One region of the Pseudoxanthomonas sp. LjRoot206 genome, then DNA from elsewhere that is predicted to be linked to it. Evidence: predicted binding sites of a transcription regulator. Region 1 holds the regulator's gene; each other region holds the start of a gene.
The links. The regulator FliA, encoded in region 1, starts transcription of late flagellar genes. The targets are predictions, from matches to a motif close to TAAAGTTTNNCNNNCNNNGGCCGATAA.
Positions count from the first base shown of each region.

Region 2: a site for FliA is predicted at 5,980-6,006, ahead of AC04MD_RS15680 (chemotaxis protein). Genes of this name have one in related genera too.
Region 3: a site for FliA is predicted at 5,253-5,279, ahead of AC04MD_RS19540 (HDOD domain-containing protein). Genes of this name have one in related genera too.

Region 1 is NZ_JBGFFI010000009.1:1,096-11,101, reverse strand. Features, by position in the region: gene AC04MD_RS19800 (TolC family protein) at 1-437, opposite strand, end outside; gene AC04MD_RS19795 (hypothetical protein) at 500-886, opposite strand; gene flhB (flagellar biosynthesis protein FlhB) at 998-2,128, shown strand; gene flhA (flagellar biosynthesis protein FlhA) at 2,125-4,209, shown strand; gene flhF (flagellar biosynthesis protein FlhF) at 4,379-6,058, shown strand; gene AC04MD_RS19775 (MinD/ParA family protein) at 6,048-6,926, shown strand; gene AC04MD_RS19770 (RNA polymerase sigma factor FliA) at 6,923-7,675, shown strand; gene AC04MD_RS19765 (chemotaxis response regulator CheY) at 7,872-8,252, shown strand; gene AC04MD_RS19760 (protein phosphatase CheZ) at 8,252-8,869, shown strand; gene AC04MD_RS19755 (hypothetical protein) at 8,907-9,047, shown strand; gene AC04MD_RS19750 (chemotaxis protein CheA) at 9,074-10,006, shown strand, end outside.
Region 2 is NZ_JBGFFI010000005.1:48,232-58,237, reverse strand. Features, by position in the region: gene flgG (flagellar basal-body rod protein FlgG) at 1-238, opposite strand, end outside; gene AC04MD_RS15705 (flagellar basal body rod protein FlgF) at 1,194-1,946, opposite strand; gene flgE (flagellar hook protein FlgE) at 2,061-3,281, opposite strand; gene AC04MD_RS15695 (flagellar hook capping FlgD N-terminal domain-containing protein) at 3,319-4,002, opposite strand; gene flgC (flagellar basal body rod protein FlgC) at 4,030-4,437, opposite strand; gene flgB (flagellar basal body rod protein FlgB) at 4,449-4,835, opposite strand; gene AC04MD_RS15680 (chemotaxis protein) at 5,019-5,972, opposite strand; gene flgA (flagellar basal body P-ring formation chaperone FlgA) at 6,887-7,534, shown strand; gene flgM (flagellar biosynthesis anti-sigma factor FlgM) at 7,703-8,011, shown strand; gene AC04MD_RS15665 (flagellar protein FlgN) at 8,017-8,361, shown strand; gene AC04MD_RS15660 (ATP-binding protein) at 8,550-9,701, shown strand; gene AC04MD_RS15655 (GIY-YIG nuclease family protein) at 9,825-10,006, opposite strand, start outside.
Region 3 is NZ_JBGFFI010000008.1:2,959-12,964, forward strand. Features, by position in the region: gene glnD ([protein-PII] uridylyltransferase) at 1-2,166, opposite strand, end outside; gene map (type I methionyl aminopeptidase) at 2,163-2,939, opposite strand; gene rpsB (30S ribosomal protein S2) at 3,261-4,064, shown strand; gene tsf (translation elongation factor Ts) at 4,262-5,140, shown strand; gene AC04MD_RS19540 (HDOD domain-containing protein) at 5,357-6,847, shown strand; gene AC04MD_RS19545 (AIM24 family protein) at 6,869-7,564, opposite strand; gene AC04MD_RS19550 (cupin domain-containing protein) at 7,630-7,989, shown strand; gene pyrH (UMP kinase) at 8,043-8,768, shown strand; gene AC04MD_RS19560 (cation diffusion facilitator family transporter) at 8,941-9,870, shown strand; gene frr (ribosome recycling factor) at 9,948-10,006, shown strand, end outside.

The DNA of each region.
Region 1 (10,006 bases):
GCGCCGGCGACGGCGAGGTAGCGGCGCGCGACATCGGCGAGCAGGTCCAGGCGCTGGGTTTCGCGCTGCATCGCGAGTGCGTCGATGCGCGACTGCGCCAGCGCGCGGCGTGCATCGAGCTTGCCGCCGCGCTCGAGCACGCCGGCGAGCGTCAGCGTGGCTTCGGCCTGGCGGACGCCGCTCGCGGCACCGCTGCCGAGGACGTTTTCCACGTCCAGGCCGGCCCGCAGCGCTGGCCGCAGCAATGCGGCCTCGCGCTCGGCGAGCAGGGTTTCGGTACGCGCACCGAACAGGCGCAGGTCGGGATGGACACGGGCGACCCGCGCGATGGCATCGTCCAGTGTCAGGGTCTCAGAGGGAACAGCAAGCGATGGCGCCTGTGCGTGCACGCACGGCGCGATCGCGAAGGCGGCCAATGCCGCCAGTCGCAACCACATGGGAAGTCTCCGGAATCGGTGATGGAACGCCGGCGCGACGCGAGGTCAGGCCGGCCGCGGCATCACGCGGAGATCGGAGGACGCAGCAGCGAGGCGCGCGGCGCGTGCGCCACCGGCACCGTCGCCATGACGGGGACCGCGACGGGCAGGACCATGGCCGGCACGCGCATCGGTGCCGGCATGATGGCCGTCAGGTGGCCGCAGCAATGGCTGGCATGCATCAGCGCATGCAGCAGGTCGCGTTCGCCGTCATCGCCATCGGCATGCGCGTGGCCGCCGGCCGCGCCGGCATGTTCGTTGACGGCGTGCAGGTGCTCGTTGCCGCTGCCAAGTTCGTGCAGGTCGCCGAGCGACGCCAGCACGGGATTGGCAAGTACCGCCAGCAACAGCACCGCCAGCGCGGGCAGGCGCAGCAGGGCGAAGCGGCGTTGGCGGAGGAAGCGGAGCATCGGCAGGCATCGTAGTCGCCCCCCGTGACGTTAGGCAATTTCACGCCGGGATTCCGCGTCGGAATGGAACGGGTCTTGCAGAGACCGCCGCGACCCCGTCGGAAACACGCCATGTCTGAGCAGGACGAAAGCGGCGAACGCACCGAATTACCCACCGAGAAACGACTTCGCGAAGCCCGTGAGCAGGGCAACATCCCGCGTTCGCGCGAGCTGGCGACGGCGGCGGTGTTCGGTGCGGGCGTGCTGGCGATCATCGGCATGGGCCCCGGCCTGGCGCGCAACGCGCTGGGCTGGATGAAGATCGCGCTGACCCCCGATCCCATGCTGATGCGCCAGCCGGACCAGCTGTTCGGCTATGTCGGGCTGATGATGCTGAAGCTGCTGGTCGCGATCGCGCCAGTAGCCGGCATCTGCGTGCTGGCCGGCCTGGCCGCGCCGGTGGCGATGAGCGGCCTTCGGTTTTCGCAGAAGTCGCTGATGCCCGATTTCAAGCGCCTGAACCCCGCCTCCGGCCTCAAGCGCCTGTACGGCGCCGAGAGCGTGGCCGAACTGCTCAAATCCCTGCTGCGCGTGGCCCTGATCGGCGGCGCGGCGGTGATCTGCCTGAAGCTGGGCCTGAATCCGTTGCGCGAGCTGCTGACCATGCCGCTGGAGCAGGCGGTGCGCAGCGGCCTGAAGTTCACCAGCACCCTGCTGCTGGCGACCACCGGAGGGCTGATCCTGCTCGCCGCCATCGATGCCCCGTACCAGAAGTGGAACTGGCTGCGGAAGCTGAAGATGACCCGCGAAGAGCTGCGCAAGGAGATGAAGGAGAGCGAGGGCAGCCCGGAGGTGAAGGGCCGCATCCGCCAGATGCAGCACCAGATGTCGCAGCGCCGGATGATGGAAGACGTGCCGAAGGCCGACGTGATCGTGGTCAACCCGACCCACTACGCCGTGGCGCTGAAGTACCAGGCCGGCCAGATGGGCGCCCCCACCGTGGTCGCCAAGGGCGTGGACGAGCTGGCCCTGCGCATCCGCGAGGTCGCCGACGCCCATCGCATCGCCATCGTCTCCGCGCCGCCTTTGGCACGCGCCTTGTATCGCGAAGGTCAGCTTGGCCGGGAGATACCCGTGAGACTGTACGCCGCCGTCGCCCAGATCCTGTCCTACGTGTACCAGCTGCGTGCCTGGCGCGTGGGCGAGGCCCCCCTGCCCGACCTGCCGTCCCTCGACGTGGATGAGCACGGAGGCAAGGCATGAGTGCGCAACCGGCCGGCGGCCTGCGCTGGATGGACATGCTGAAGAACGGCCTGGGCGCGCCGCTGGTGGTACTGGCGCTGCTGGCCATGATCGTGGTGCCGCTGGCACCGCCGGTGCTGGACGCGCTCTTCAGCTTCAACATCGCCATTTCGCTGGTGGTGCTGCTGGCGGTGATCTACGTGAAGCGCCCGCTGGACTTCACGATCTTCCCGATCATCCTGCTGATGACCACCATGCTGCGGCTGGCGCTGAACGTGGCGTCCACCCGCGTGATCCTGCTCAACGGCCAGGACGGCCATGACGCTGCCGGCAAGGTCATCGCCGCGTTCGGCGAATTCGTGGTGGGCGGCAATTACGCCGTCGGCATCGTGGTGTTCGCCATCCTGACCATCATCAACTTCGTGGTCATCACCAAGGGCGCGGGCCGCATCGCCGAAGTGTCGGCCCGCTTCATCCTGGACGCGATGCCCGGCAAGCAGATGGCCATCGACGCCGACCTCAACGCCGGCGTGCTGACCCGCGAGGAAGCCAAGGCGCGCCGCGAGGAAGTCCGCGCGGAAGCCGACTTCTACGGCTCGATGGACGGTGCCAACAAGTTCATCCGCGGCGACGCCATCGCCGGGATCCTGATCCTGTTCATCAACCTCATCGGCGGATTCGCCGTGGGCATGTTCCAGCACGGCATGCCGGCGGCCGAGGCGGCCTCGACCTATACGCTCCTGTCGATCGGCGACGGCCTGGTCGCCCAGCTGCCCGCCCTGCTGGTGTCGTCGGCGGTGGCCATGCTGGTCACCCGCGCCTCGCGCTCGGAAGACATGGGCCAGGCCGTCATGGGCCAGGCCTTCGGCCAGCACAAGGCGCTGGCGGTGGCCGCCGGCGTGCTGGGCCTGGTCGGGCTGGTGCCCGGCATGCCCAACGTCGCCTTTTTGACGCTGGCCGCCGGCATCGGCTACCTGGCCTGGAAGATGTGGAAGCGGACCCAGGAGGGGCCCGAGGCCGCCGCCGGCGACGTGCCTGCACTGACCGGCCCGGGCGCGGCGCCCGACCGCAATGCCGAACTGACCTGGGACGAGCTGCGCCCGGTCGATCCGCTGGGCCTGGAGGTCGGTTACCGGCTGATCCCGCTGGTCGACAAGAATCAGGGCGGCGAACTGATGTCGCGCATCAAGGCGGTGCGCCGCAAGCTGACCCAGGACCTCGGCTTCCTGGTGCCGCCGGTGCATATCCGCGACAACCTGGAGCTGCCGTCCAACGGCTACCGCCTGCTGGTGCACGGCGTGCCGGTCGCGTCGGCGGAGATCCACCCCGACCGCGAACTCGCGCTCGACCCGGGCGGCGCCTTCGGCACCATCGACGGCATTCCCGGCAAGGATCCGGCGTTCGGCCTGGACGCGGTGTGGATCCAGTCGCACCAGAAGGCCACCGCCGAATCGCTGGGCTATACCGTGGTCGATCCGGCCACGGTGATGGCCACCCACCTCTCGCACCTGGTGCGCGAACACGCGCCGGAACTGCTGGGCCACGAGGAAGTGCAGCAGCTGCTGGCGCAGCTGGGCCGCAGCGCGCCGAAGCTGGTCGAGGACCTCACCCCGAAGGCGCTGCCGCTGGCCACCGTGGTGCGCGTGCTGCAGAACCTGCTGATCGAGCGCGTGCCGATCCGCCAACTGCGCCGCATCGCCGAGTCGCTGGTCGAGTTCGCCCCGCAGAACACCGATCCGGCCGCGCTCACCGCCGCCGTGCGCACCTCGCTGGGCCGTTTCATCGTGCAGGAGATCTCCGGGATGGCGCCGGAACTGCCCGTCTATACCTTGGCGCCGAATCTGGAACGCGTCTTGCAGGACAGCACCCAGGGAACCGGCGCGGCGCTGGAACCGGGACTGGCGGAACGCCTGCACCAGAGCCTCGCCGACGTGGTGACCAAGCAGGAATCCCGCAGCGAGCCTGCGGTGGTGCTGGTACCGGGAACGGTCCGCGCCGCCCTCGCCCGCCTGGTCCGCCACAGCGTCCCCTCGCTGTCGGTGCTGGCCTACAGCGAGGTTCCCGAGGACAAGCGGTTGAAGCTGGTCGGCACGATCAGTTGAAAGCCGGGATTGGGGAATGGGGATTCGGGATTCGCCACAAGCGGCTCCCTGTTATCGGAGAGCGATCGAATGAAAACGACAACTCGAATCCATCTGCATCGCCGAAAACGATGCTCTGCTCCTGCTCCTGCGAATGCCGAATCCCCAATCCCGAATCCCGGCTCCTGACATGAAAATCAAACGCTTCGTTGCTCCCGACATGCGCACCGCCTTCGCGATGGTGCGGCAGGAACACGGTCCGGACGCGGTGATCCTGTCCAACCGCGTCACCGAGGACGGCGTGGAAATCGTCGCCGCCAGCAATTACGACGAAGCGCTGGTGAAGCACACCCTGGACGCGATGCGCCCGGCCACGCCCGCCGCTCCGTTGCATCCGCTGCTCGACCCTGCGCCGCAGGGACCGGCCGCGAACGCGCCGACCCTGTCGCCCGCCGAAGCCGCCGCCAGCTACTTCTCCCGTCGCCAGTCGGCCGCGCCCGCCGCTCCGGCCGCACCGCGTGCCGAGACGACGAAGCCTGTCGCCCCCGCGCCTGCTCCGGTCGCCGCGATCGCACCGATCGTGGCGCCGCGCGCACCGGCCGCCGAGACTCCGGCGCCGGTCGTGCGCGACCTCGCGCCGCTGCTGATCGAACCCGAATCCTTCGCCGCCAAGCTGGCTGCCTGCCTCCCCGCCGCGCCCGCCAACGAACCGGTCGCCGCGATCGAGCCCATCGCGCCGCCGCGCCGTCCGGTCGCACCGCGCGTCGAGGCCGACGACACCCTGGACCTGGACACGCTGCTGCCGTCCATTGCGCCGCCGGTGTCGCTGCCCGACCCGGAGCCGGCACCTGTCGCGGCCCTGCACGCCAGCCGCATCACCGCGGCCACCCCCGCGCCGGTACCCGCTGCCGTCACCGTGCCGACGCTGACCGTCGTCACCGACGATGCCGCGCAGGCCCGCGAAAGCGACGAACAACTGGTGCAGATGCGCGGCGAACTGTCCGCCATGCGCGAGATGATCGAGCGCGAGATGCACCGCCTCACCGACGAGCGCCTGCGCGGCTCGCCGGTGCGCATGCAGGCGATGGAGCTGATGGAAGACTACGGCTTCGACGCCGGCATCACCCGCGACATCGCCCTGCAGATCCCCGCCGACACCGAACTGCACCGCGGCCGCGGCCTGATGCTGGGCCTGCTGTCGAAGAAGCTGCCGGTGCTCGACACCGACCTGCTGGACACCGGCGGCGTCATCGCCCTGGTCGGTCCCACCGGTGCCGGCAAGACCACGACCATCGCCAAGCTGGCGGCCTGCTTCGCGCAGCGCCACAACGCCCGCGACGTGGCGCTGGTCACCACCGACACCGTGCGCGTCGGCGGCCGCGAACAGCTGCACGGCTACGGTCGCCAGCTCGGCATCGCCGTGCACGAGGCCGACAGCGCGCAGACCCTGGCGCTGGTGCTGGAACGCCTGCGCGACTACAAGCTGGTGCTGATCGACACCGCCGGCCTCGGCCAGCGCGACCGCAACCTGGTCGGCCAGCTCAACTGGCTGCGCGCCTCCGGCCAGGTCAAGACCCTGCTGTGCCTGCCGGCCAATTCGCACTTCTCCGACCTGGACGAAGTGGTCCGCCGCTTCAGCACCGTGCAGCCGCAAGGCGTGGTGCTCACCAAGCTGGACGAGACCGGCCGCCTGGGCAGCGCACTGAGCGTGGTCGTCGACCACCAGTTGCCGATGACCTGGGTGACCGACGGCCAGCGCGTCCCCGACGACCTCCACCGCGCCAACAGCGCCCACCTCGTGCTGCGGCTGGACCAGCTGCGCCGCGAAGCCGATGAACCCTGCTCGACCGAGGCCACCCATGTCGCCTGATCACCCGCTGCAGACCAACCCCCGCAGCACCCCGCCGTTGCCCGGCGCCTTCCATCCCGTGCGTGTCGTCGCCGTCACCGGCGGCAAGGGCGGCGTGGGCAAGACCAATGTGTCGGTCAACCTCGCCGTGTCGCTGGCCGAAATGGGCAAGCGCACGCTGCTGATGGACGCCGACCTCGGCCTGGCCAACGTCGACGTACTGCTCGGCCTGTCGCCCAAGTTCACCCTGGCCGACCTGATCGCCGGCCGTTGTGGGCTGGAAGACGTACTGCTGGAAGGTCCCGAAGGCGTGCTGGTGGTACCGGCCTCGTCGGGTTTCCGCCACATGGCCGAACTGACGCCGGCCGAGCATGTCGGCCTGGTCAACGTGTTCTCCGAACTGCAGCGCGCCCTCGACTTCATGGTGGTCGATACGGCCGCCGGCATCAGCGACAGCGTGCTGACCTTCTGCCAGGCCGCGCAGGACACCGTGGTGGTGGTCTGCGACGAACCGGCCTCGATCACCGACGCCTACGCACTGATCAAGGTACTGGCGCGCGAACGCGGCCTGGACCGTGTCCACGTCGTCGCGAACATGGTCCGCGACCCCAACGAGGGCCGCAAGCTGTACGAAAAGCTCGCCCGCGTCTGCGAACGTTTCCTCGGCGATGTCGCCCTGCACTACCTGGGCGCCGTACCGCAGGACGACTGGCTGCGCCGTGCGGTGCAGCGCCAGCAGCCAGTGGTGAAGGCCTACCCGGGCAGCCCGTCCGCCCGCGCCATCACCGATATCGCCCGCACCACCGCGCGTTGGCAGCCGCCGGTCGGCGCGCGCGGCAACGTGGAGTTCTTCGTCGAACGCCTGATCCAGCGCGGGGTGGCCGCATGAACACCGCCGCCGCCCAGTACCGCGCCGTCCAGCGCGGCAATGCCAACGACTTCGTCACCCAGCACGCCGACCTGGTGCGCCGCATCGCCCACCACCTGGCGGCTCGGCTGCCGGCCAGCGTGGAGATCGACGACCTGGTGCAGGCCGGCATGATCGGCCTGCTGGAAGCCTCGCGCAGCTACGACGCCGAACAGGGCGCCTCGTTCGAGACCTACGCCTCGATCCGCATCCGCGGCTCGATGATCGACGAGATCCGTCGCGGCGACTGGGTACCGCGCTCGGTCCACCGCCGCGCCCGCCAGGCCGCGGCCACCGTGCGCGAGATCGAGCAGCGCACCGGCCGTGCCGCCATCGCCACCGAAGTGGCGAGCGCGATGGAGATGCCGTTGCCCGAATACCTGCGCCTGATGGAAGACGCCGCGCGCGGCCAGGTGTTGAGTCTGGAATCGCACATCGACGACCACGGCGAGCCCAACACCACGCGCACCGGCGGTCCGTCGCCGCAGCAGAACCTGGAGCGCAGCGAGTTCCGCCAGCAACTGGTCAAGTGCATCGGCCAGCTGCCCGAACGCGAGCAGCTGGTGCTGTCGATGTACTACGAACAGGAACTCAACCTGAAGGAAATCGGCGCGGTGCTCGGCGTGAGCGAATCCCGCGTCTGCCAGATCCACGGCCAGGCGATGGTGCGCCTGCGTGGACGCCTGCAGGTCTTCGAGAAGGCCGATGCGGGACTGGAAGACGACGAGTGACCCAGGCAACCCCATGACCCTGTAGGAGCGCCCTGGGGCGCGATGCGTTTCGGTCGATGCGAGCAAAAGCATCGCGCCCGAGGGCGCTCCTACAAGAGCAGCTTTAGCGTTCGCCTAAATCTTTCCCGCCCCCGGCCGATATCCCCACCAGTCCCACCGTCCACGCAACACCGGAGCACCCGTGACCAACAAGAACATGCGCATCCTCATCGTGGATGACTTCTCCACGATGCGCCGCATCATCAAGAACCTGCTCAACGACCTGGGCTACACGAACACGGCCGAGGCCGACGACGGCAACACCGCGCTGGTCGCGCTGGCCCAGGGCAGCTTCGATTTCGTGGTCACCGACTGGAACATGCCCGGCATGACCGGCATCGAACTGCTCAAGTCGATCCGCGCCGACGACCGCTTCAAGACCCTGCCGGTGCTGATGGTGACCGCCGAGGCCAAGCGCGAGCAGATCATCGAAGCCGCGCAGAACGGCGTGAACGGCTACATCATCAAGCCGTTCACGGCGCAGACGCTGGAAGAGAAGCTCGGAAAGATCTTCGAACGCCTGGGAGCGGCCGCCTGATGAACGCCGTCGCCGACGCCACCGGCGCCCGTGCGGCGCTGGTGGAAAAACTGCAGACCGCGCTCGATGCCCTGGAACAGGGCGACGAAGCCGGCTGGCGCCGCGAACTGGACGCCATCGCCGCCTGGCGCACGCAGCCGATGATGCAGGGCCTGGGTCGCCTGGCCCGCGAGCTGGCGCAGACGCTGGGCGAACTGCCGCCGACCGACGCCGGCGAACTCGACGATGCCTGCTCCCGCCTCGACCATGTGGTCGAGATGACCGAACAGGCCAGCCACAAGACGCTGGACCTGGCCGAACAGTGCCGCGGCTACGCCACGCGGCTGAAAGCCACCGACCTGTCGGCCGACCAGGCCGCACTGGTCGACAGCATCGGCAAGGGGCTGTCCGAGATGGCGCTGGCGCAGAGCTACCAGGACCTGACGGGCCAGATCATCCGTCGCGTGGCCGGCATCGTGCGCCGCGTGCACGAGGGTTTCGGCGCGCTCGGCCTGCCGCCGCCGGAAAAAAAGCAGGACAAGGGTTCAGAACTCGCCGGCCCGGCCGTTGCTGGTCTTGACCGCAATGCGTTTTCGCAGGACGACGCCGACGACCTGCTGTCCGGCCTGGGGTTGTAGCCCCGGGGGACGCGCGCTGCGGAACCGGAGACCCGTCATGTCCGCTGCTGCCCGCCGTTCCCGCCACCCCGTCGTCCTGCTGTTCGTGGGATTGCTGCTGGTCTGCGATGTCGTGGTGGGGCGCTTCCTGCGCCGCCGCCACGCCCACGCGATGCGCCTGCTCGATTCCTCCCGCTGATCGCCTGCCCGGTAACCGACCCGCCCATGTCCGCCGTCACGCCTGAAATCGCCGCCGACTTTCTGATCGAAGCGCAGGAGATCCTCGACCGGCTCGGCGAACAGCTGGTCACGCTGGAACAGGATCCGTCCGACAGCGGCCAGCTCAACGCGGTGTTCCGCGGCTTCCACACGCTGAAGGGCGGCGCCGGCTTCCTCGGCATCCAGGCCATGGTCAACCTCTGCCATGCGGCGGAAGAAACCCTGGGGCTGGTGCGCGCCGGCCAGGCCGCGCTGGAATCGCAGCACTTCGACGCCGCCCAGCAGTCGCTGGACTGGCTGCAGCAGATGCTGGACGCCGTCGGTGCGGGCGACGACCCGCCGCACGCGCCGCAGACGCTGATCGAGCAGTTCGACGTGCACGGCAGCGCGCCGGTGCAGAAGCCCGTCGCCGCAGCATCCGTTGCCGCCGCGCCGGCGGGCGACCTGATCGGCGACGACGAATTCGAGGCCTTGCTCGACCAGTTGCATGGCGGTGGCGCGCCGACCAGCGTCGCCCCGTCCGCGCCGCCGCGCGCCGTGCCTGCGCCCTCCCCTGCGAAGCCCGCGACGCCGAAACCGGCGGCCAAGGCCGGGGGCGAAGCCGAGCAGACCATCCGCGTGGATACGAAGCGGCTGGACGCCATCGTCAACCTCGTCGGTGAGCTGGTGCTGTCGCGCAACCGCCTGAAGACGCTGCGCACGCGCATCCGCGACGAAGAGCTCGACCGCGCGGTCAGCAGTCTCGACATCGCCACCGCCCGCCTGCAGACCGCCGTCATGCGCACGCGCATGCAACCGGTCGGCAAAGTGTTCTCGCGCTTCCCCAAGGTCGCCCGCGACGTCGCCCGCCAACTGCAGAAGGAAGTCGACCTGGAACTGGTCGGCGCCGATACCGAACTGGACCGCAACCTGGTGGAGGCCTTGGCCGATCCGCTGGTG
Region 2 (10,006 bases), on a different contig from region 1:
CCTTGGAGGTCGACACGACGCGCACGCCGGTGCCGAGTTGCAGGCCGGAGGGGAGCTGGGTCTGCGAGGAGGTGGAGCCGCCGGGCTGGCGGACCTGCTGGTACAGGAGGTCTTCGAAGCTGGCGCGGTCGCGCTTGAAGCCGGTGGTGTTGGTGTTCGCCAGGTTGTTGGAGACCACGGACATGCGCGTCTGCTGCGCGTCGAGTCCGGTCTTGGCGACCCAGAGGGCCTGGTTCATGGCGGGGTTCCTCGCGGATGGAAAGTCGGAATCGCGTGCTGCGGTTCCTCGCCTTCTCTCAGGCAAGTCCTGTGCCGAAACGGGTGCCGTGGTTCTGGCGCCGGGATCCGCGTCGAAGTGGGACGGGGGTTCCGGTCGCGGCGGAGGGGTGCCGGAAACCCGACGGAGCGTGGGCTTAAGCCCCTCTCCCAGCGGGAGAGGGGTTGGGGTGAGGGGCAACGGAGTCCACCGTCCGTGCGTACATTGGACCTTTCCAAGGGCACGCCATCGCTTTTGCTTTCTGGGCCTGAAGGGATAGCCGCCTAACTCGCCAGCATGGTGCCGCTCGCCGCGGAGGCCCTACTTTCTTTGCTTGTGCAAAGAAAGTAGGCAAAGAAAGCACACCCCGGCGGTCCGCCCGCCGCTGTGCGGCGGGTTCGCAGTCCCGGCGGGAATTTTCGTGCGGGGCATCCTGCCCCGTACGAAAACGGCGCACGTCCTGTGCGCCGCCCCTGCGGGGTTTTACCCGCCGCGACTGCCGGACCTCAGGGGCCCCAAGAGCTGCTTCCGCTGTTGCTCACGCTTTTCGGGTCCCCATGAGGCACGGCGAGTGGGCCGGGTAAAACCCGAAGGGCGCCGTCATGGATGACGGCGTTTCCGTATGGCACATGGATGTGCCTTACGGAAATTCCCGGCCCGCTCGCGGACCCGGAGCGCGCAGCGCGGAGGGCGTGCCGCCTGGGGTGTGTTTCTTTGATTCTTTCTTTGCACAAGCAAAGAAAGAATGCCCCCCGCGGCGAGCGGCACCCTGCGTGAGAAAGAAGGTATATCCCGAAAGGCCATCGAACCAACGGTTCGTCGCGGACGTGGTGCCAGCCAATGGCGGCCTGAAGACACGGACTCCGTTGCCCCTCACCCCAACCCCTCTCCCGGTGGGAGAGGGGCTCCCAACGCAGGGAGAGGGACTCAAGAATCGTCAGCCGCCGAGGCGCAGCAGCTGGTTCGACGACTGCGCCATCTCGTCGCCGCTGCGGATGACCTTCACCTGCATCTCGAACTGGCGCTGCAACTGGATCATCTGCACCAGCGCACCGGCCGCATCCACGTTGCTGCCTTCCAGCACCCCCATCGTCAGACTGTTGCCATTGGCCACCGGCAGCGCCGGCGCCTGCGGATCCGACGGACGCATCAGGCCATCGCCACCACGAGCCAGCTGCGACTGCGCCGCTTCCACGATGCGCATGCGGCCGACCACGGCCATCGTCTGCGGGCCTTCGCCCTGCGGGATGATCGAGACCGTGCCGTCGGCGCCGATGTCGATCGACTGCGCCGGCGGCACCGCGATCGGATTGCCGTTGTCGTCCAGCACCGCGCGGCCACCGGCAGTGACCAGCTGGCCGTTCGGGGTGACGCTGAGCTCGCCGTTGCGCGTGTAGGCGGTGCCGCCATCGGCGGCCTGCACGGCCATCCAGCGGTTCGGCTGTAGCGAGATGTCCAGCGAACGCCCGGTGACCATCTGCGAACCGGTACGCCCGTCGAAGCCGGGATCGATCAGCACCGCGTCCACGCGCGAGGGAAACCCCTGGCCCTGGATCTTGAACGCCTCGGTGCCGGCCAGCGCGGCCTTGAAGCCCTTGGTGTCCACGTTGGCCAGGTTGTGCGACACGGTGCCCTGCGCCTGCAGCGAAGCGCGGGCGCCGGTCATGGCGACGTAGAGGGCTTTGTCCATGGGAGGCAGGGATTCGGGATAGGGGATTGGAGATTCGTTTACGAGGAGCAAAGCGGAAGCGGGCAGGGATTCGCCGTTGCGAATCCCGAATCCCTATTCCCGAATCACGCCGCGTCAGCGGATGTTGATCACGGCCTGGGTGATCTGGTCCTGCGTGGACAGGGCCTGCGAGTTGGCCTGGAAGTTGCGCTGCGCCACGATCATGTTGACCAGCTGCTCGGTCAGGTCGACGGTCGAGGCCTCCAGCGCGCCGGAGGCCACCTGGCCGAAGTCCGACGTGCCGGGCGCGCCGATGCGCGGTTCGCCGGAGGCGTAGCTGTGCGTCCAGGTGTTGTTGCCCTGCGATACCAGGCCCTGCGGGTTGCTGAAGTTCGCCAGTGCGACCTGGCCCAGCGCCTGGTCCTCGCCGTTCGAGTAGCGCGCGTAGACCACGCCCGTTTCGGACACGCTGAATTCGTTGAGCTTGCCGGTCGCGTAGCCGTCCTGGTTCTGGATGCGCTTGGAGAACTGTTCGCCGTACTGGGTGGTGCCGCTGATGTTCATCGTCATGTTCAGCACGCCGGCACCGGTGCTGGGCGTGAACGGCGCCAGCGTGATCAGGCCGTTGGCCGGTGCGGTCAGGGCGCCGTTGTTGTCGAACTGCACGGTGGTCGGCGCGCCCATCGAGGCGCCGTCCACGTAGGTGTGCATCTGCCACTCGTTCGGGTTCGGCGTCTTCACGTAGTAGACCGTCTGCTGGTGGGCCACGCCCAGCGAGTCGTACACGGTGACCGAGGTGGTTTCGTTGTAGCTGGCGCTGTCGGTCGGCGAGAACGGCGTGATGGTCGGCTGTCCGGCGTTGCCGGGCAGGGTGACGCCCAGCTCGACGTTGGTGGTCGGCGACGGCGGGCTGTCGGTGGTCAGCAGGCGCAGGTCGGTCAGGTTGCCGGTGTCGAAACCGACGCCGTCGGTGCGCGGCGGGAACACCTGCAGGCGGTAGCCTTCCGGCGTGGTCACATAGCCGTTCGGGTCGCGCTGGAAATTGCCCGCGCGCGTGTAGACGTTGGTGCCGTTGTTGCTGACGGTGAAGAAGCCTTCCTTGTCGACCGCCATGTCCAGGTAGCGGCCGGTCTGGTTGATATCGCCCTGGGAAAACTGCTGTGCCACATTGGTCAGCCGCACGCCGGCGCCGATGCCGTTGCGCAGCAGGCCGTAGCCGGTGGACGAGAACACCTCGGCGAACTCCGCGCGCGACTCCTTGAAGCCGGTGGTGTTGACGTTGGCGATGTTGTGCGAGGTGACGTTGAGGTCGGCGTTGGCCGCCCTCATGCCGGACAGGGAACTGTTGAATGCCATGGAAGACTCCTTGCGGGATGCGGTGGGAGCGTGGGTATCAGGACGCCGACGTGCCGATGCGCAGCACGTAGTCGAGCGGGGCGGTGCCCAGGCCGGGCAGGTTGAGGTACAGGCCGTCGGAGCCGATGGTCACGCTGTCCACGGTGGCGTCGACGTAGGTGTTGAGCGCGGTGCCGGTGCCGTCGGTCGCGGTGTGGGTGGCCTTGATCGAGTACTTGCCGGCCTCGGCGCGTTCGCCGTTGGCCTTCAGGCCGTCCCATGCGAACGCGGTCTCGCCCTTGCCGGTGGCGTCCACCTCGACGGTGTCGATGACGATCCCGCTGGCATCCTTGATCTCGAAGGTCACCTTGCCGGCGCCGGGCGACATCACCAGGCCACTGGCGTTGCCGGAGGCGGGCAGGGCGATGGATTCGGACGGCACCACCACCGAATGCCCGACCAGCGCGGCGCCCTTCAGCACCTGGTCGCCGGTCAGCGCGGCGGTGAAGCCGTTGACGGTGCCGTTGAGGTCGGCGATGCCCTGCACGGTGGAGAACTGCGCCAGCTGGGCGACGAACTCACTGTTGGACAGCGGCTTCAGTGGGTCCTGGTTGCTCAGCTGTTCGGTCATCAGCCGCATGAAGTCGGCCTGCCCCAGCGTGTCCGCCTTCTTGGCGGTCGTGGCGCTGCCGGTAGTGCCGGTGTTGAGGGCGGCGAACGGATCGCCGTTGACGGTTGTCATGTGCGTACTCGGTCAGGGGGCGGGGCGTCAGCGGCCCATCGTCAGGGTGGCCAGGGCGAGTTCCTTGGCGGTGTTCAGCACTTCCACGCCGGCCTGGTAGCCGCGCGAGGCGGAGATCAGGTTCACCATCTGCGCGACCGGATCCACATCCGGCGCGTAGACGTAGCCGTCGCCGTCGGCCATCGGATGGCCGGGTTCGTAGCGCTTGATCGGCGGCGCCTCGCTCTGGGTGATTTCCTTCACCTGCACCGAGGTCAGCGAGCCGTCGTGGCCCATCGGGCGCGCCTGGAAGATCGGCTCGATCGGCTTGTAGACCGCGTCCGGCGAGGAGGCGATGGAATCGGCGTTGGAGAGGTTGCTGGCGATGGTGTTCAGGCGCACGGACTGCGCCTGCAGCGCGGAACCGGCGACGTCGAAGATGGGCAGGTTGCTCATGGCGTCGCTCCTTACTGGCCGGTGATCGCGGTGAGCATGGTGCGCACCTTGGATTCGATGAAGCTGAGCGAGGCGCGGTATTCCAGCGCCGCGCGGCCGTAGGCGGCGCGCTCGGTATCGGCGTCGACGGTGTTGCCGTCCAGGCTGGGCTGCACGCCGTCGCGCTCGAAGATGCGCGGCGAGGCGTTCGGCAGGGTCAGGTGCAGTTCGTTGGTGCTCTTGAGCGGCGCGGCCTTGGCGGCGGCGTTCTCCAGCGCGGCCTGGAAGTCCAGGTCCTTCGCCTTGAAGTTCGGCGTGTCGGCGTTGGACAGGTTGCTGGCGATCAGCTGCATGCGCTGCTCACGCAGCGGCAGCGCCGTGGCGTGGACGCCCAGGTAATTGGAGATGGGATTGGACATGGCACCGCTCCGGCAGACCGTTGCCGGGGCAGTTGCAAGCGGTGTGCCAGAAAGCGAGCCCCCATACCGGCGTGCCGATCCCGTCATCCCAGCGAACGCTGGGATCCACCTTGATCTGAGCTCTGCTTTTTACCCGGCGAGCGGGAAAAGCAGATGGGTCCCAGCGTGCGCTGGGACGACGGTTCAGGCCGCCATGCGCGCCGAGGCCACCTGGTTCAGCCGGAACAGCACGTGCTCCGCCAGCTCGTGCGGGCTGTACTTGGCCACGAAGGCATTGGCGCCCACCCGTTCGACCATGGCGTTGTTGAACACGCCCGACAGCGACGTGTGCAGCAGTACGTAGAGGCCGGCCAGGCCAGGATGGCGCCGGATTTCCGTCGTCAGCGTGTAGCCGTCCATGGCCGGCATCTCGATGTCCGAGATGACCATGGCGTAGCGCTCGGCCGGGTTCTCGCCGGCGGCGTGCACCTGCAAGAGATGGTCCAGTGCCTGGCGGCCGTCCGACAGCAGGGTGGCGGTGACGCCCAGCTGCTCCAGCACACTGCGGATCTGCGAGCGGGCGACGCGGGAGTCGTCGACCACCAGCACCTGCATCGGCGGGGCATCGGCGGGCAGCGCCATCTCGGGGGCGAGGGTGGCGTCCATGCGCGACTGGCAGATGTCGGCCAGCACGCTTTCCACGTCGATCACCTGGATCAGTTCGCCCTGGAACCGCGTCACGGCGGTGAGGAAGCTGTTTTCCGCGCCCAGTTCCGGCGGCGGGTGGATGTCTTCCACTGCGATGTTGACGATGCGCTCGACGCCGCTGACCAGGAAGCCCTGCACGGAGCGGTTGAACTCGGTGACGACCAGGTAGTTGGGGGCGTTCTCGGGGTTGGGGTCGCGCTCGGGGTGGCGGATGCTCAGGCCCAGGTCGAGCACGGGCACCGAGCGGCCGCGCACGTCGGCGACGCCGACGAACTCGGTGGGCAGGCCGGGCAGCTGGAACAGGCCGGGGCGGCGCAGGACTTCCTGAACCTTGAAGACGTTGACGCCAAAAAGCTGACGCCCGCCCAGGCGGAACAGCAGCAGGGCGAGGCGGTTGTGGCCGGCCAGGCGGGTGCGCTGGTCGATGCGGTTGAGCAGGTCCTGGGTCATGTCCAGCATATCGGCCATCGGGCAGGGGTCTTGAGCGGGAGGGGCCAGCTCAAAGCCCCTCTCCCTTCCTTTCAGCCGCTCTCCCGCTGGGAGAGGGGTTGGGGTGAGGGGTAACGGAGTCCATCGCCTGTGCGGACATTGGACCTAGCCAGAGGCACGCTGCCGCTTCGGCTTTCTTGGCCTGACGGGATGGTCGCCTGACCTGCAAGCATGGTGCCGCTCGCCGCGGGTGGCGTCCCTTGACCAGCCATTCGGCTGTTGAGAAGCGCTTCTTTGCTCGTGCAAAGAAAGGAACCAAAGAAACACGCCCCAGGCGGCACGCCCTGCGCTTCGCTCCGGGTCCGCGAGCGGGCCGGGAATTTTCGTATGGCACATCCATGTGCCATACGAAAACCCCGTCATCCATGACGGCGCCCTTCGGGTTGTACCCGGCCCACTCGCCGTGCCTCATGGGGAGCCCGAAAAGCAGGAGCAACCGCGACGCGTCGGCTTTGGCTCTCGGGCCCCCTGAGGTCCGGCAGTCACGGCGGGTAAAACCCGCAGGGCGGCGCACAGGACGTGCGCCGTTTTCGGCCGGGGCAGGATGCCCCGTACGAAAATTCCCGCCGGGACTGCGTACCCGCCGCGTGCGGCGGGCGGACCGCCGGCGTGTGCTTTCTTTTGCTTACTTTTCTTTGCACAAGCAAAGAAAAGTAAGGCCCCCGCGGCGAGCGGCGCCATGGCTGAGTAAAAGAAGATCCATCCCGCAAGGCCAGCGAACCAAAGGCTCGTCGCGGATGTGGTGGCTGCCAGGGGCGGCCTGAGGACACGGGCTCCGTTGCCCCTCACCCCAACCCCTCTCCCGCGGGGAGAGGGGCTTGACTGGCACACCGCTTGCAGCTTCCCCGCCGATGAACCTCCGGACCCCGCCCATGCTGCGCCTCACCTTCGCCCTGATCGGCGCCCTGACCGCATGCAGCGTCCTGGCCGCCGACTTCCAGCCGGTCGACAGCATCAAGGCCGCCGCTCTCGGCGCCCTGCCGGCCGGCAGCGAAGCCGACGCCACGCTCGATCCCGCCCTGCGCCTGCCACGCTGCGGCGCCGCGCTGGTTGCGCGCGTGCAGGGCAGCAACAGCGTGGAAGTCAGCTGTCCGCAGGATGCCGGCTGGCGCCTGTTCGTGCCGGTGCGCGTGCGCCGCAGCCAGACCGTGCTGGTGCTGGCGCGCGGCGTCGCGCCCGGCGAAACGATTACGGCCGACGCCTTCGTCGCCGAGCGCCGCGACGCTTCGCGCATTGTCGGTGCGGCGGTGGCGGATCCGGCCCAGGCCGTGGGCCGCGTCGCGCGCCGCATGCTGTCGGCCGGATCGGTGCTGGCCTCGACCGACCTGGTCGCCCAGCGCCTCATCCGCCGCGGCGACAACGTGGCACTGGTGTCCCGCCGTGGCGGGGTGGAAGTCCGCGTAGCCGGCAAGGCGCTCGGCGATGCCGGCGAGAACGAGCGGGTGACCGTCGAAAACCTGTCCTCGCGCCGCGTGGTGCAGGGAATCGTGGGGGCGGGCGGCGACGTCTGGGTGAGTCGATGAAAAAAAATCCACATCCGCCCTCAAGATGTCCGGGAGAGGGCCGATACCGACGCTGGGTGGAAGGACATCGGGCGAAATCCGGTGTCCCCTCGGAATTGTGCGATCCGTCACTAAAGTCCACCGGGTGGCGGCCGATAACTCCTATGAACCCTGTTACAGGCGACTGACATGAACCAGAAAATCGAAGGCACTCCCCCTGCCGCCATCCGCACCACCGGCCCCGTGAGCGGCCGTGTGGCCTCCGCCGGCGCCGATCGTTCCAGCCCCGTGGAAGCCAGTGCGGCGGGCGACAGCCTGCGACTGACCGGCGAAGCCACCAGCCTGCAGGCGATGCAGCGCGAACTGGCCGCGGCCCCGGCGATCAACGAAGCCCGCGTGGCGGCCGTGCGCGAAGCACTGCAGGCAGGCACGTACAAGATCAACGCCGAGGCGATCGCCGACGGCATGCTGGGCCTGGAAGACCAGCTGGGCGGCTGAGCACGATGACGCACGCGTCCCTCCAGCGACTGTCCGCGGCCCTGGAAGAGGAGCGTCGCGCCATCGTCGAGCACGACGTGGAAGCGCTCGTGCGCTGCACGCAGGACAAACTGGATGCGCTGCGCGCGCTGGAAACCGCCGCCGCCGGCTTCGGCTTCCCCGACGACCTGCGCGAAAGCCTGGCCGACCTGGCCGACAAGAACCACGCCAACGGCATCCTGCTGGCGCGCCGGCGCCGCGAAGTGAACTGGGCGCTGCGCCATCTTGGCCGCACCGAAAGCCACGGCGCCTACGACGCGCAGGGCCAGACCTCGACGGCCTCCGCGCCGCGCCCGCTCGCGGTCGCCTGAGCCTGGTGCCGGATCCGCAAACTGCGACTCCGCACCTTGCCGCTCCTGCGGCCGCGCCGGATACTGGCGCCCCATCGCCGCCACCCGATCCATCCGTGGCCACAGACCCGCTTACGACTCCGCCTTCCGGCGCCTGCACCGTCGACGACATCCCGAGCTTCGCCGACCTGAAGGCGCTGGCCGAACTGATGGACGATGGGTACCTGCTGTGCCGGGGCGATGCGCGCCCGTTGCACGCCAACGCCGCCGCGCGCGCGCTGGTCAACGACGAGGCCGATGCGCTCGGCGCGCTGTCGCGGCTGCTGCCGGCCGATGCGATCCGCACCGCGCGCGAGACCGGCCGCTGGAATGCCGACCTGACGCTCGACGATGGCCTGGTGCTGCAGGTGCGCGCCTACTTCCACGACAGCCCCGGCGGCGGTCATTGCATGGTCGTCTTCCACGACGTCAGCGAGGCGCATGCGCGCCAGCAGGAACTGCAGCGCCGCCATGCGCAGCTGCGCCAGACGCTGGTGCGCCTGGCCGGTGCGCAGGAACAGCTGGTGCAGTCCGAGAAGATGGCGTCCATCGGCCAGCTGGCCGCCGGCGTCGCGCACGAGATCAACAATCCGATCGGCTACGTGCATTCCAACCTCGGCTCGCTGCAGGAATACCTGCACAGCCTGTTCTCGCTGATCGAGGTCTACGAGCGCGCGCTGCGCCTGCCGGACCCGAAGGCGATGCTGCCCGAGATCGAAGACCTGCGCGCGCGTTCCGACATCGACTTCATCACCGGCGACCTGCCGCAGCTGATGTCCGAATCGCGCGAGGGCATCGAGCGGGTCACCGCGATCGTGCGCAACCTGAAGGACTTCTCGTACTCGGGCCGCGACGACAGCTGGAAATCCGCCGACCTGCACGCCGGTCTGGATTCCACCATCAACATCATCTGGAACGAGCTGAAGTACAAGGTCACGCTGGAGAAGCACTACGGCAAGCTGCCGCTGGTGCAGTGCCGACCGTCGGAGTTGAACCAGGTGTTCATGAACATCCTGCTCAACGCCAGCCACGCCATCGACGAACGCGGCACGATCACGGTCAGCACCGGCGTGGAAGGCGAGGAGGTCTGGGTCGAGGTCCAGGACAGCGGCCACGGCATTCCCGACGAGATCCTGCAGCGCATCTTCGATCCGTTCTTCACCACCAAGCCGGTCGGCAGCGGCACCGGGCTGGGCCTGTCGATCTCCTACGGCATCGTCAAGAAGCACAACGGCCGCATCGAAGCGCGCAACGTGCCCGGTGCTGGCGCCTGCTTCCGCATCACCCTGCCGATCCGCCAGCCGGCCGCCGACGCGGCGTGAGTGATTCTGATCGCTGATGTTCGTCGTCCCAGCGCACGCTGGGACCCATGTTGATGTTTTTCGCCGTGCAACAGTCAGGCAAGATCAAGATGGATTCCGGCGTTCGCCGGAATGACGGCGTAACTATTCGAAAAACGCCAGCTTCTTCGCCCGCGGCAACCGCTTCAGCTCCGCCTCTGCGCGCGACGCCGCGCTGCGGTCCGGATAACTGCGGCTGGCCAGCACGCGCACCGGCGGGTTCGCGCGCGTGTACTTCGCGCCGGTGCCGGCGACATGCGCGGCATAGCGCGCCTCCAGACGGTTGG
Region 3 (10,006 bases), on a different contig from region 1:
GGCGAAGCCCATGCGGTCGAGCGTGGCGAGGATGGCGGCGAACAGGCCGTCACGGTCGGGCGAATGCACGAACACTTCCATGGCGTCCGCATCGTCGGCGATGCGGCGCGCGCGCACCCGCGTCTCGCCGGTGGTCGCGCCGCGGATGGCATGCGTCTGCCAGGCCAGCTGTTCGGGACGGAAACGCAGGAAGCTCTCTTCCGGCATGGTAGTGAACAACGCATCCGCCTGCGCCGCCGACAGCCCCTGCAGTTCCAGCATGGCGCGCACGCTGCCGCGCGCCTCGTCCAGCCGTTCGTCCACCGCCACCGGATTTTCCAGGCCCTCGCGCAGCACGCGGCGCGCGGCGAAATACAGGTCCGCCAGCAACCGGTCCTTCCACGCGTTCCACAGCTTGGGACTGGTGCCGGCGATGTCGGCGCAGGTCAGCAGGTACAGGTAGTCGAGGCGCTCGCGGTCCTCGACCAGCGCGGCGAAAGCATGGATGACGTCGGGATCGGAAATGTCCTGCTTCTGCGCCGTCACCGACATGCGCAGGTGTTGCTCTACCAGCCAGGCCACGAGCGCGGTGTCGGCCTCGCTGAGCGCATGTGCCGCGCAGAACTCGCGCGCATCCACCGCGCCCAGTTCCGAATGGTCACCGCCGCGACCTTTGGCGATGTCGTGGAACAGGCCCGCCAGCAGCAGCAGCTCCGGCTTGCGCAGGCGCGGCCAGACCTCGTGCGCGATGGAGAAGCGCTCGTCCGCACGGCCCGCGGCGAAGGCGGCGATGTTCCGCAGCACCATCAGCGTGTGCTGGTCGACCGTGTAAACATGGAACAGGTCGAACTGCATGCGCCCGGACACGCGCGCGAACGCCGGGATCCACTGCCCCAGCACGCCGAGCCGGGCCATGCGGGTGAGGGTTTCCACCGCGCGCGGACCGCGCAGCAGGGCCATGAAGGCATCGCGCTGCGCACGCGTGGCATCGGGATAGGCGGACAGCTTCGGCAGCGACTCCGCCAGCGCGCGTGCGGTGCGCGAATGCAGGCCGCGTACCTGCGGATGCGCTGCCCATGCAGCGAACAGCGCGAATACCTGGCCGACGTCGTTCGCCGGCCAGCCCTCCCGGCGCGCGGCGAGGTAGCCGCGGCGCAGTGCGAACTGCTCGTCCAGCGGCTCGGGCAGCGCCTCGCCGTCGAACTGTTCCTCGAAGCGTTGCAGCAGGCGGTCGCTGATCCGCCGCACGATGGCGGCGCTGCGGTAGAAACCCTGCATCATCTTCTCGACGCCCAGGCTCTCCGCGTCGTCGACGAAGCCGAGCCGCTGCGCCAGCATCTTCTGGTAGTCGAAACGCAGGCGTTCTTCCGGGCGTCCCGCGACCCGGTGCAGGCCGTAGCGCAGGCGACCCAGTGCGCGGCGCTCGCGCGCCAGTGCGATCGCTTCGTCGGGACCCAGATGGCCCAGCCCTACCAGGGCTTCCAGGTCGCGCACGCCGAACGTACGCAACGCCATCCAGCCCAGCGTATGCAGGTCGCGCAGGCCGCCAGGGCCTTCCTTGATGTTGGGTTCGAGGTTGTCGGACGTGTCGCCGAACCGCGCGTGGCGGATGCGCTGCTCCTCGCGCTTGGCGACGAAGAAATCGCGCGGCGGCCAGACCCGTGCCGGGCCGATGGCGTCGATCAGCAGGCCTTCGTCGACCGGCTCGCCGACGATCAGCCGCTCCTCGATGAGCGCGGTCGTCACACTCTGGTCGGCGGCGGCCGCAGCCGTGCATTCGCCTGCGGAGCGCACACTGTGGCTGATCGGCAGCCCGGCATCCCACAGCAGCGCGAACAGGCGCGCGACCGCACCGTGGTGCGCCTGCTGGACGTCCGCCGCAGCCAGCACCAGCACGTCGACGTCGGAATGCGGGAACAGCTCGCCGCGACCGTAGCCGCCGACCGCGAACAGCGCCATCGGCGCATCTGCCGGAATACACCGCAGCCACGCGTCCTTCAGCAGGTGGTCGACCGCCCGCGCGCGCAGCGCGAGGATGCGGTCCATGCCGTCGTCTTGGTCGAAACGCTTGTCCAGCCGCGCATCGGTATGGCCGAGCGACGCGCGCGCAGCGGCCGACCAGGCCACATCCGGGCCGATGTCCGGAAGCCGCGTCGCCTGTCCGTTCGCGGCTGCAGGGGTGCTCACAGGTCGTTGTCGTCGCCGGGCACGCGGGTCAGGATCTCGACGCCGTCCTCGGTCACGGCCACCGTGTGTTCCCACTGGGCCGACAGCTTGCGGTCCTTGGTCACCACGGTCCAGCCGTCGGGCAGCACCTTCGTGTGCCGCGCGCCCTCGTTGATCATCGGTTCGATGGTGAAGGTCATGCCGGGCTTCAGCACCACGCCTTCGCCGGGGCGGCCGTAGTGCAGCACCTGCGGCTCGTCGTGGTAGACCTTGCCGATGCCGTGGCCGCAGTACTCCCGGACCACGCTGAAACGCTCGCCTTCGGCGTATTGCTGGATCGCGTGACCCACGTCGCCCAAGGTGGCGCCCGGCTTTACCGCCCGGATGCCGCGGAACATGGCCTCGCGGGTCGTATCCACCAGCCGCTTCGCCATCACCGACGGCGTGCCGACCAGGTACATCCGGCTGGTGTCGCCATGCCAGCCGTCCTTGATGACGGTAACGTCGATATTGAGGATGTCGCCGTCCTTCAGCACCTTACCCTCGCTGGGAATGCCGTGGCAGATGACGTTGTTGACCGAGGTGCAGACGGTCGCGGGGAAGCCCTTGTAGCCCACGTTCGCCGGGATCGCCTTCTGCACGTTAACGATGTGATCGTGGCAGATGCGGTCCAGTTCGGCGGTGGTCACGCCCGGCTTCACGTGCGGGGCGACTACCTGCAGCACCTCCGCGGCCAGGCGGCCGGCGATGCGCATCTGGGCGAGGTCTTCTTGGGTCTTGAGCTGGATGGCCATTGGCCGATTATCCCCCATTTGGCGCGGCAGCTGAACGCCCCGGGGCAGTTCCACCCGGCCCGAGCGACCCCACGGTTTGCGGCGGCCCGCCCTGACCGGCTATACTCCCGCGGCTTCGCGCCCGGGCCTGCCCGGCCGGACCGCCCACGTCGGGCGACACCGACGAATCCACACCTGCTGCCCCAACCCGTGCCGGGGTGCCCTTCGCTGAAGGGTTCGGACACGGAAGCCGCAGGGAGGCCCAACCCCGGAACCCCGCCTTCACCGGCGCCGTCCTCCATTGAACCGGACGGTGGGTTCCCCTTCGATGGAGTCACTTCAATGCCCCAAGTCACCATGCGCCAGATGCTGGAAGCCGGCGTCCATTTCGGCCACCAGACCCGCTACTGGAACCCCAAGATGGCACCGTACATCTTCGGTGCCCGCGGCAAGATCCACATCATCAACCTCGAGAAGACCGTTCCGCTGTTCAACGACGCGATGAACTTCATCTCGGGCGTCGCGCAGAAGCGCGGCACCATCCTGTTCCTGGGCACCAAGCGCAGCGCGCGCGAAGCTGTGAAGGAAGAAGCCGAGCGTTGCGGCATGCCGTTCATGACCCAGCGCTGGCTGGGCGGCACGCTGACCAACTTCGCCACCGTGAAGAAGTCGGTCGCCCGCCTGAAGGAACTGGAAGCCGCTGAAACCGACGGCACGTTCGACAAGCTGGTCAAGCACGAAGTGCTGGGCCTGCGCCGCGAGCGCGAGAAGCTGCTGGCCTCGCTGGGCGGCATCAAGGAAATGAACCGCCTGCCGGACGCCCTGTTCGTCATCGACATCGGCCATGAAGACATCGCCATCAAGGAAGCCAAGAAGCTCGGCATCCCGGTGATCGCGGTGGTCGACTCGAACTACGACCCGGCCCTGGTCGACTACGCCATCCCCGGCAACGATGACGCTATTCGCGCCGTGCAGCTGTACGCCCGTGCCGCCGCCGACGCCGTGCTGGAAGGCAAGGCTGCCTCGCCGAACGCCGCCACCGTGCGCGAGGAAGAGTTCGCCGAAGGCGGCGACGACAAGGGTGCGCGTCGCGCCCCGGCCAAGAAGGCCGCCGGCAAGAAGTCCGACGAAGCCGCTGCCGAGTAATCCGGCTGCAATGCCGCCGCGCCATGCTGCGCGGCGGCCCATGTTCTTCCTTCTCCCCCCGGGAGAAGGTGCCCGAAGGGCGGATGAGGGTACGGCAAGCACGCTGGCGTTCAACGCGTCACGACTCCACCGGACCCTCACCCCAACCCCTCTCCCGACGGGAGAGGGGCTTTGCCAATCCAAACAGAGGTAATCCCGTGGAAATCACCGCTTCCCTGGTCAAGGAACTGCGCGAGCGCACCGGCGCCGGCATGATGGAGTGCAAGAAGGCGCTCACCGAGAACAACGCCGACATCGACGCCGCGGCCGAGTGGCTGCGCAAGTCGGGCCTGGCCAAGGCCGACAAGAAGGCTGACCGCGTCACCGCCGAAGGCCGCGTGGCCGTGGCCCAGGACGGCGGCAAGGCCGTGCTGGTCGAGATCAACTCCGAGACCGACTTCGTCGCCAAGGACGCCAACTTCATCGCCTTCACCGACGCCATCGCGCAGGCCGCGCTGACCTCCGGCGCCGCCGACGTGGAAGCGCTGAAGAGCGCCAAGCTGGCCTCGGGCGAGACCGTCGAGGAAGCCCGCGCCGCCGCCATCGCCAAGCTGGGCGAGAACATGCAGATCCGTCGCCTGGTCGCCATCGACAGCGCCAACAACGTCGCGGCCTACGTGCACGGCGGCAAGATCGGCGTGCTGGTCGAGGTCAAGGGCGGCGACGCCGAGCTGGCCCGCGGCCTGGCGATGCACATCGCCGCGATGAACCCCCCGCACAACAAGGCCGCCGACGTGCCGGCCGAGTTCGTGGCGAAGGAGAAGGAAATCGAGCTGGCCAAGATGTCGGACAAGGACAAGGCCAAGCCGGCCGACATCCTGGAGAAGATCATCTCCGGCAAGATCAACAAGATCGTCAACGAAGTGACCCTGTACGGCCAGCCGTACGTGCTGGACAGCGACAAGTCGGTCGAGCAGGTGGTCAAGGCCGCTGGCGCCGACGTGATCGGCTTCCAGCGCCTGGTGGTCGGCGAAGGCATCGAGAAGGTGGTGGAAGACTACGCCGCCGAAGTGATGAAGCAGGCCGGCCTGGCGTAAGCCAAGCGCTCTCCGCTTCACCGGAAAAGCCGCGGGAAACCGCGGCTTTTTCTGTTCCTGCGATGCGCCAGACCTGCGTCGTCGCGTCGCACGACCGCTCGTCGCCCGCGACTAAAGTTTGCCGTTCCTGCGCCGAAATTGTTTACAAAGCTGACATTCCGTCACGCTTTGCTGGCATGCTGCCCGCCACTTTTCTTCTGCGTAGTGCGCACCCGGATGCGTCCCGAACTCGAATCCCAGCTCTCGAACTGCCGCAACCTGCCTAGCCCGCCGGGCGTGGCGTTGCGCATCATCGAACTGGCGCAGGATCCCGAGGTGGTGATGGCGACGGCGGCCGATGCGATCGGCCTGGATGCCGCACTGAGCGCGCGCATGCTGCGCATCGCCAACTCTCCGCTCTACGCCAGCCGTCGCCGGGTGGAGAACCTGTCGCAGGCGCTGACGGTGCTGGGCCTCAACGCGACGTTGACGCTGGCGCTGGGCTTCTCGCTGGCGCGCTGCGGCAGCGGCACGCATCCGGTCGCGCAGGAACGCGTCTGGCGCCGCAGCGTGATCGCCGCACTGGCGTGCCGCCTGCTGGGCCAGCACGCCGGCATGCGCAAGGCCGAGGAACTGATGCTCGCCGGCCTGCTGCAGGACATCGGCGTGCTCGCCCTGCTGGAAGTGCTGGGCGACGACTATGCACGACTCGTCGAGCGGGCCGAAGGCAACACGGCCCTGCTGGCGGCCGAGCGCGAACTGCTCGGCTGCGACCACGCTATCGTCGGCGGCTGGCTGGCGCGGCAGTGGAACCTGCCGGCGCTGCTGCGCGAAGCGATCATGGAGAGCGAAACGCCCGCCTCCGATACGACCTTCAATGCCTGCGTCGCGGTGTCGGGGTACGTCGCCGACATCTGGATCGCAGGTACGGACGAAGCGCGCACCGAAGAGGCACACCGCCAGGCCGCACTGCAGGCGGCCACGCGCCTGGGTCTGGACTATGCCGCGTTCCTCGCACTGACCGAGGACATGATCGCCGCCCTGCCGGAGGTCTGCGCGATGTTCGACGTCCCGCCCGCGCCGCCCGCCCGCATCCAGGCCCTGCTGGACCAGGCGCGCGAGCTGCTGGTGGTACGCAACCTGCGCGAGATCCAGGAAGCCGCGCGTGCGCGCAAGGAAGCCGACGAGCACGAGGACCGTGCCCGCCGCCTGGCCGAGGAAGTCCGCCGCGATCCGCTGACCGGCGCCTACAACCGCAGCCAGCTAGAAGAAGTACTCGAGAAGGAGTTCGACGCCGCCACGCGCCATGGGTGGCCGCTGTCGATCGCCTTCATCGACCTGGACGACTTCAAGCAGGTCAACGACCGCTGGGGCCATCTGGTCGGCGACGAGGTGCTGCGCAACTTCGCCAGGTCGCTGATGCGCCACGTGCGCAGCAGCGACATCGTCGCCCGCTACGGCGGCGAGGAGTTCCTGGTGGTGCTGCCCGGCATCAACGAGGACGCGGCCGCCCACGTGGTACGCCGCATCCTGTCCGAGGTCTCCGGCGCGGCCATGGCGCACGTCAACGGCCAGCCGCTGCACATCACCTTCTCCGCCGGCCTGGCCACGCAGGGCGCGCTGGAACAGTTCCGCCACGTCGACGACCTGCTGCGTGCTGCCGACGAAGCGCTGTACGGCGCCAAGCGCCAAGGCCGCAACCGCGTCTCGGTGGGCGCCGGCGCCTGACGCGCCGACGCGGGGCTGCGGTTACTGCCGCGGCTGCAGCGCCACTTCCTCGTAAGGCTGCACGACCACCCAACCGTCACCCGCGAAGCGCAGTTGGATGCTCTCGCCCGAGCCGCGACCCAGCAGCGTGCCGAACGAAATGTCGGTGATGATTTCCGGTGTCAGGCCGCCCGACCAGGCCACCGTCGCATTGGGATCGGTGAACACCGGCCCGGTCTGCGCATTCACCGGCAGCGTCAGCGGCTCGTAGTGCGAGGTGATGGCCACGATGCCATGTCCGCTCAGGCGCACGTTGAACAGGCCGCCCGACAGCATGCCAGCGACCTTGCGCATCATGGTGATGCGGCTCTCGACGCCCGACTCCACCGCCAGTACGTCGTTGCCGTTGACGAAGATGGATTCGCCGGCCAGCCGCAGCAGGGTGATCCGCTTGCCGGCATCGGCCAGGTAGACGCGCCCCTCGCCCTCGATCTTCATCAGCTGCATGCCCTCGCCGCTGACCGCCTTCTTCAGCAGGTTGCCCAGGCCCTGCTCCAGCACGCCCTGGCGGGTGAATTTCACCGCGCCCTTGCGCGCGACCATGGCGCCGGCCTTGGCCCAGACCAGACCGTTCAGCCGCACCTCGAGCAGATGGGGGCTTTCCAGTTCGAAGGCCTCCGGACTGGCGTCCTTCTCCCGCGACGAGGCGATGAATTCCTGCAGGGTGCGCACGCTCATGGTCGTTCCTTGATGGCTGCCGAAAGGGAAGGTCATGATAACGGCCCCGATCCCAGGTGCCGCCCATGCCCCGCATCGTTGCCGTATCGCACACGCCGGATGAAACCAGCCGCGCCCCGGTCGCCGCCGACCGGCTGGTGGCAGGCCAGCCGCAGCAGGCCGTCGGCAATGCCTACTCGTCGCAGGACGAGCGGTTCCACTGCGGCGTCTGGGAGGGCGACGTGGGCGCCTGGCGCGTGCAGTACACCGAGCACGAGTTCTGCCACCTGCTCAGCGGTCGTGTGCGCCTGCGTGGCGACGGCGGTGAAGAGGTGGTGACACTGGAGGCCGGCCAGAGTTTCGTCGTGCCGGCGGGCTTCTCCGGCGTCTGGGAAGTGCTGGAAACGGCGCGCAAGCTCTACGCGATCTACGAACCCGGCGACTGAGGGACGCTCACTCGGCTAGAATTGCGCCGTTTGCCCCCACGCCGAGATCTCCCATGCCCGCACCGCTCGTCTATCGCCGCATCCTGCTCAAACTGTCCGGCGAAGCGCTGATGGGGTCCGAGGACTACGGCATCGACCCCAAGGTCATCACCCGCATCGCCCGCGAGATCATCGAGGCGCGCGACGCCGGGGCGGAAGTGGGCCTGGTGATCGGCGGCGGCAACATCTTCCGCGGCGCCGGACTGGCGGCCGGCGGCATGGACCGCGTCACCGGCGACCAGATGGGCATGCTGGCCACGGTCATCAACGCCCTGGCCATGCAGGATGCGCTGGAGAAGCTCGGCGCCAAGTGCCGCGTGATGAGCGCCATCAAGATCAACGACGTGTGCGAGGACTACATCCGCCGCCGCGCGATCCGCCACCTGGAAAAGGGCCGCATCGCGATCTTCGCGGCCGGCACCGGCAACCCGTTCTTCACCACCGACTCCGGCGCCGCGCTGCGCGCGATCGAGATCGGCGCGGACCTGCTGCTGAAGGCCACCAAGGTGGACGGCGTCTACGACAAGGACCCCAGCAAGCACGCCGATGCGGTGCGTTACGACCAGCTGACCTACGACGACGTGATCGCCCGCGACCTGCAGGTGATGGACACGGCCGCGTTCGCGCTGTGCCGCGACAGCGACGTGCCGCTGCGCATCTACGACCTGTCGGTGCCCGGCAACCTGATGCGCATCCTGCGCGGCGAACACGTTGGCACGCTGGTGAAGGGCCGCAACTGACGGCGCCGTCCCTCTGGAGCGCTCCAAAGGCGCGATGCTTCTCCGGCAACGCCGAGCAGAGCATCGCGGGCCTGGCCCGCTCCTGCAGAGCGTTCATGGGCGTCGGGGGTTTCGTGCGCCCGCTTTAGCCCTGTAATAGTGTCCGGCCGCGCCCGGCCGGCACCCTTCCGCCATGGGACACGGACACCATCACGGACACGGGGCGCACGCCCATCCACAGGCGTCGGCGACACGCGCCTTCGCGTGGGTCACCCTGATCAATCTCGCTTACACCGCCATCGAAGCGGGTTACGGTTTCCATACCAACTCGCTGGCGCTGCTGTCGGATGCGTTGCACAACCTAGGTGACGTGCTGGGACTGGCGCTGGCCTGGGGCGCCGCCGCCCTCGCCGGCCGCCGGCCACGCGGCCGACATACCTACGGCTGGCGCCGCGCGACCCTGCTTTCGCCGCTCGCCAACGCGGTCCTGCTGGTGGTGTTCTCGGGCGCGCTCGGGTGGGAAGCCTTCCGGCGGTTCAGCGCGCCACCTGAGATTCCCGCCACGCCCGTCATCGTGGTCGCCTCGCTCGGCATCCTGGTCAATCTCGGTGCCGCCTGGCTCGTGAAGGACGGCCACGCGCACGACCTGAACAAGCGCGGCGCCTTCCTGCACCTGATGGCCGATGCCGCGGTCTCGCTCGCAGCCGTGTTGGCGGGTGTCGGCATGGCCACCTTGGGCTGGGCCTGGCTCGATCCGGCCACGGCGCTGCTGATCGCGGTGGTGGTCGCGGTCGGGTCGTGGGGATTGCTGCGTGCCAGCTTCGACGCCGCGATGGACGCTGTACCGGGCCACGTGGATCCGGACGAGGTCCGCACGTTCCTGCAGGAGCAGCCCGGCGTATCGGCCGTGCACCACCTGCATATCTGGTCGCTCGGCGCCAACGAGATCGCGTTGACCGCGCATCTGGTACGGGCGCGGGAGGACGACCACGACGCCTTCATCGATGCCACCGTGCACGCGCTGGACGACCGGTTCGGCATCAACCACGCGACCCTGCAGATCGAACGCGGCGCCGGATGCGGCCACGACCTGCATGATGCGGCACCGCATCATTCGCACTGAACAGCCCGCAGGCGGTCGGCAACGGCCGCGAATCGCCCTATAATCGGTCGTTTACAGGCTTTGCAACGGAAAGGGCGATGCTCAACGACATCAAGAAAGACGCGCAGGCGCGCATGACCAAGAGCATCGAAGCGCT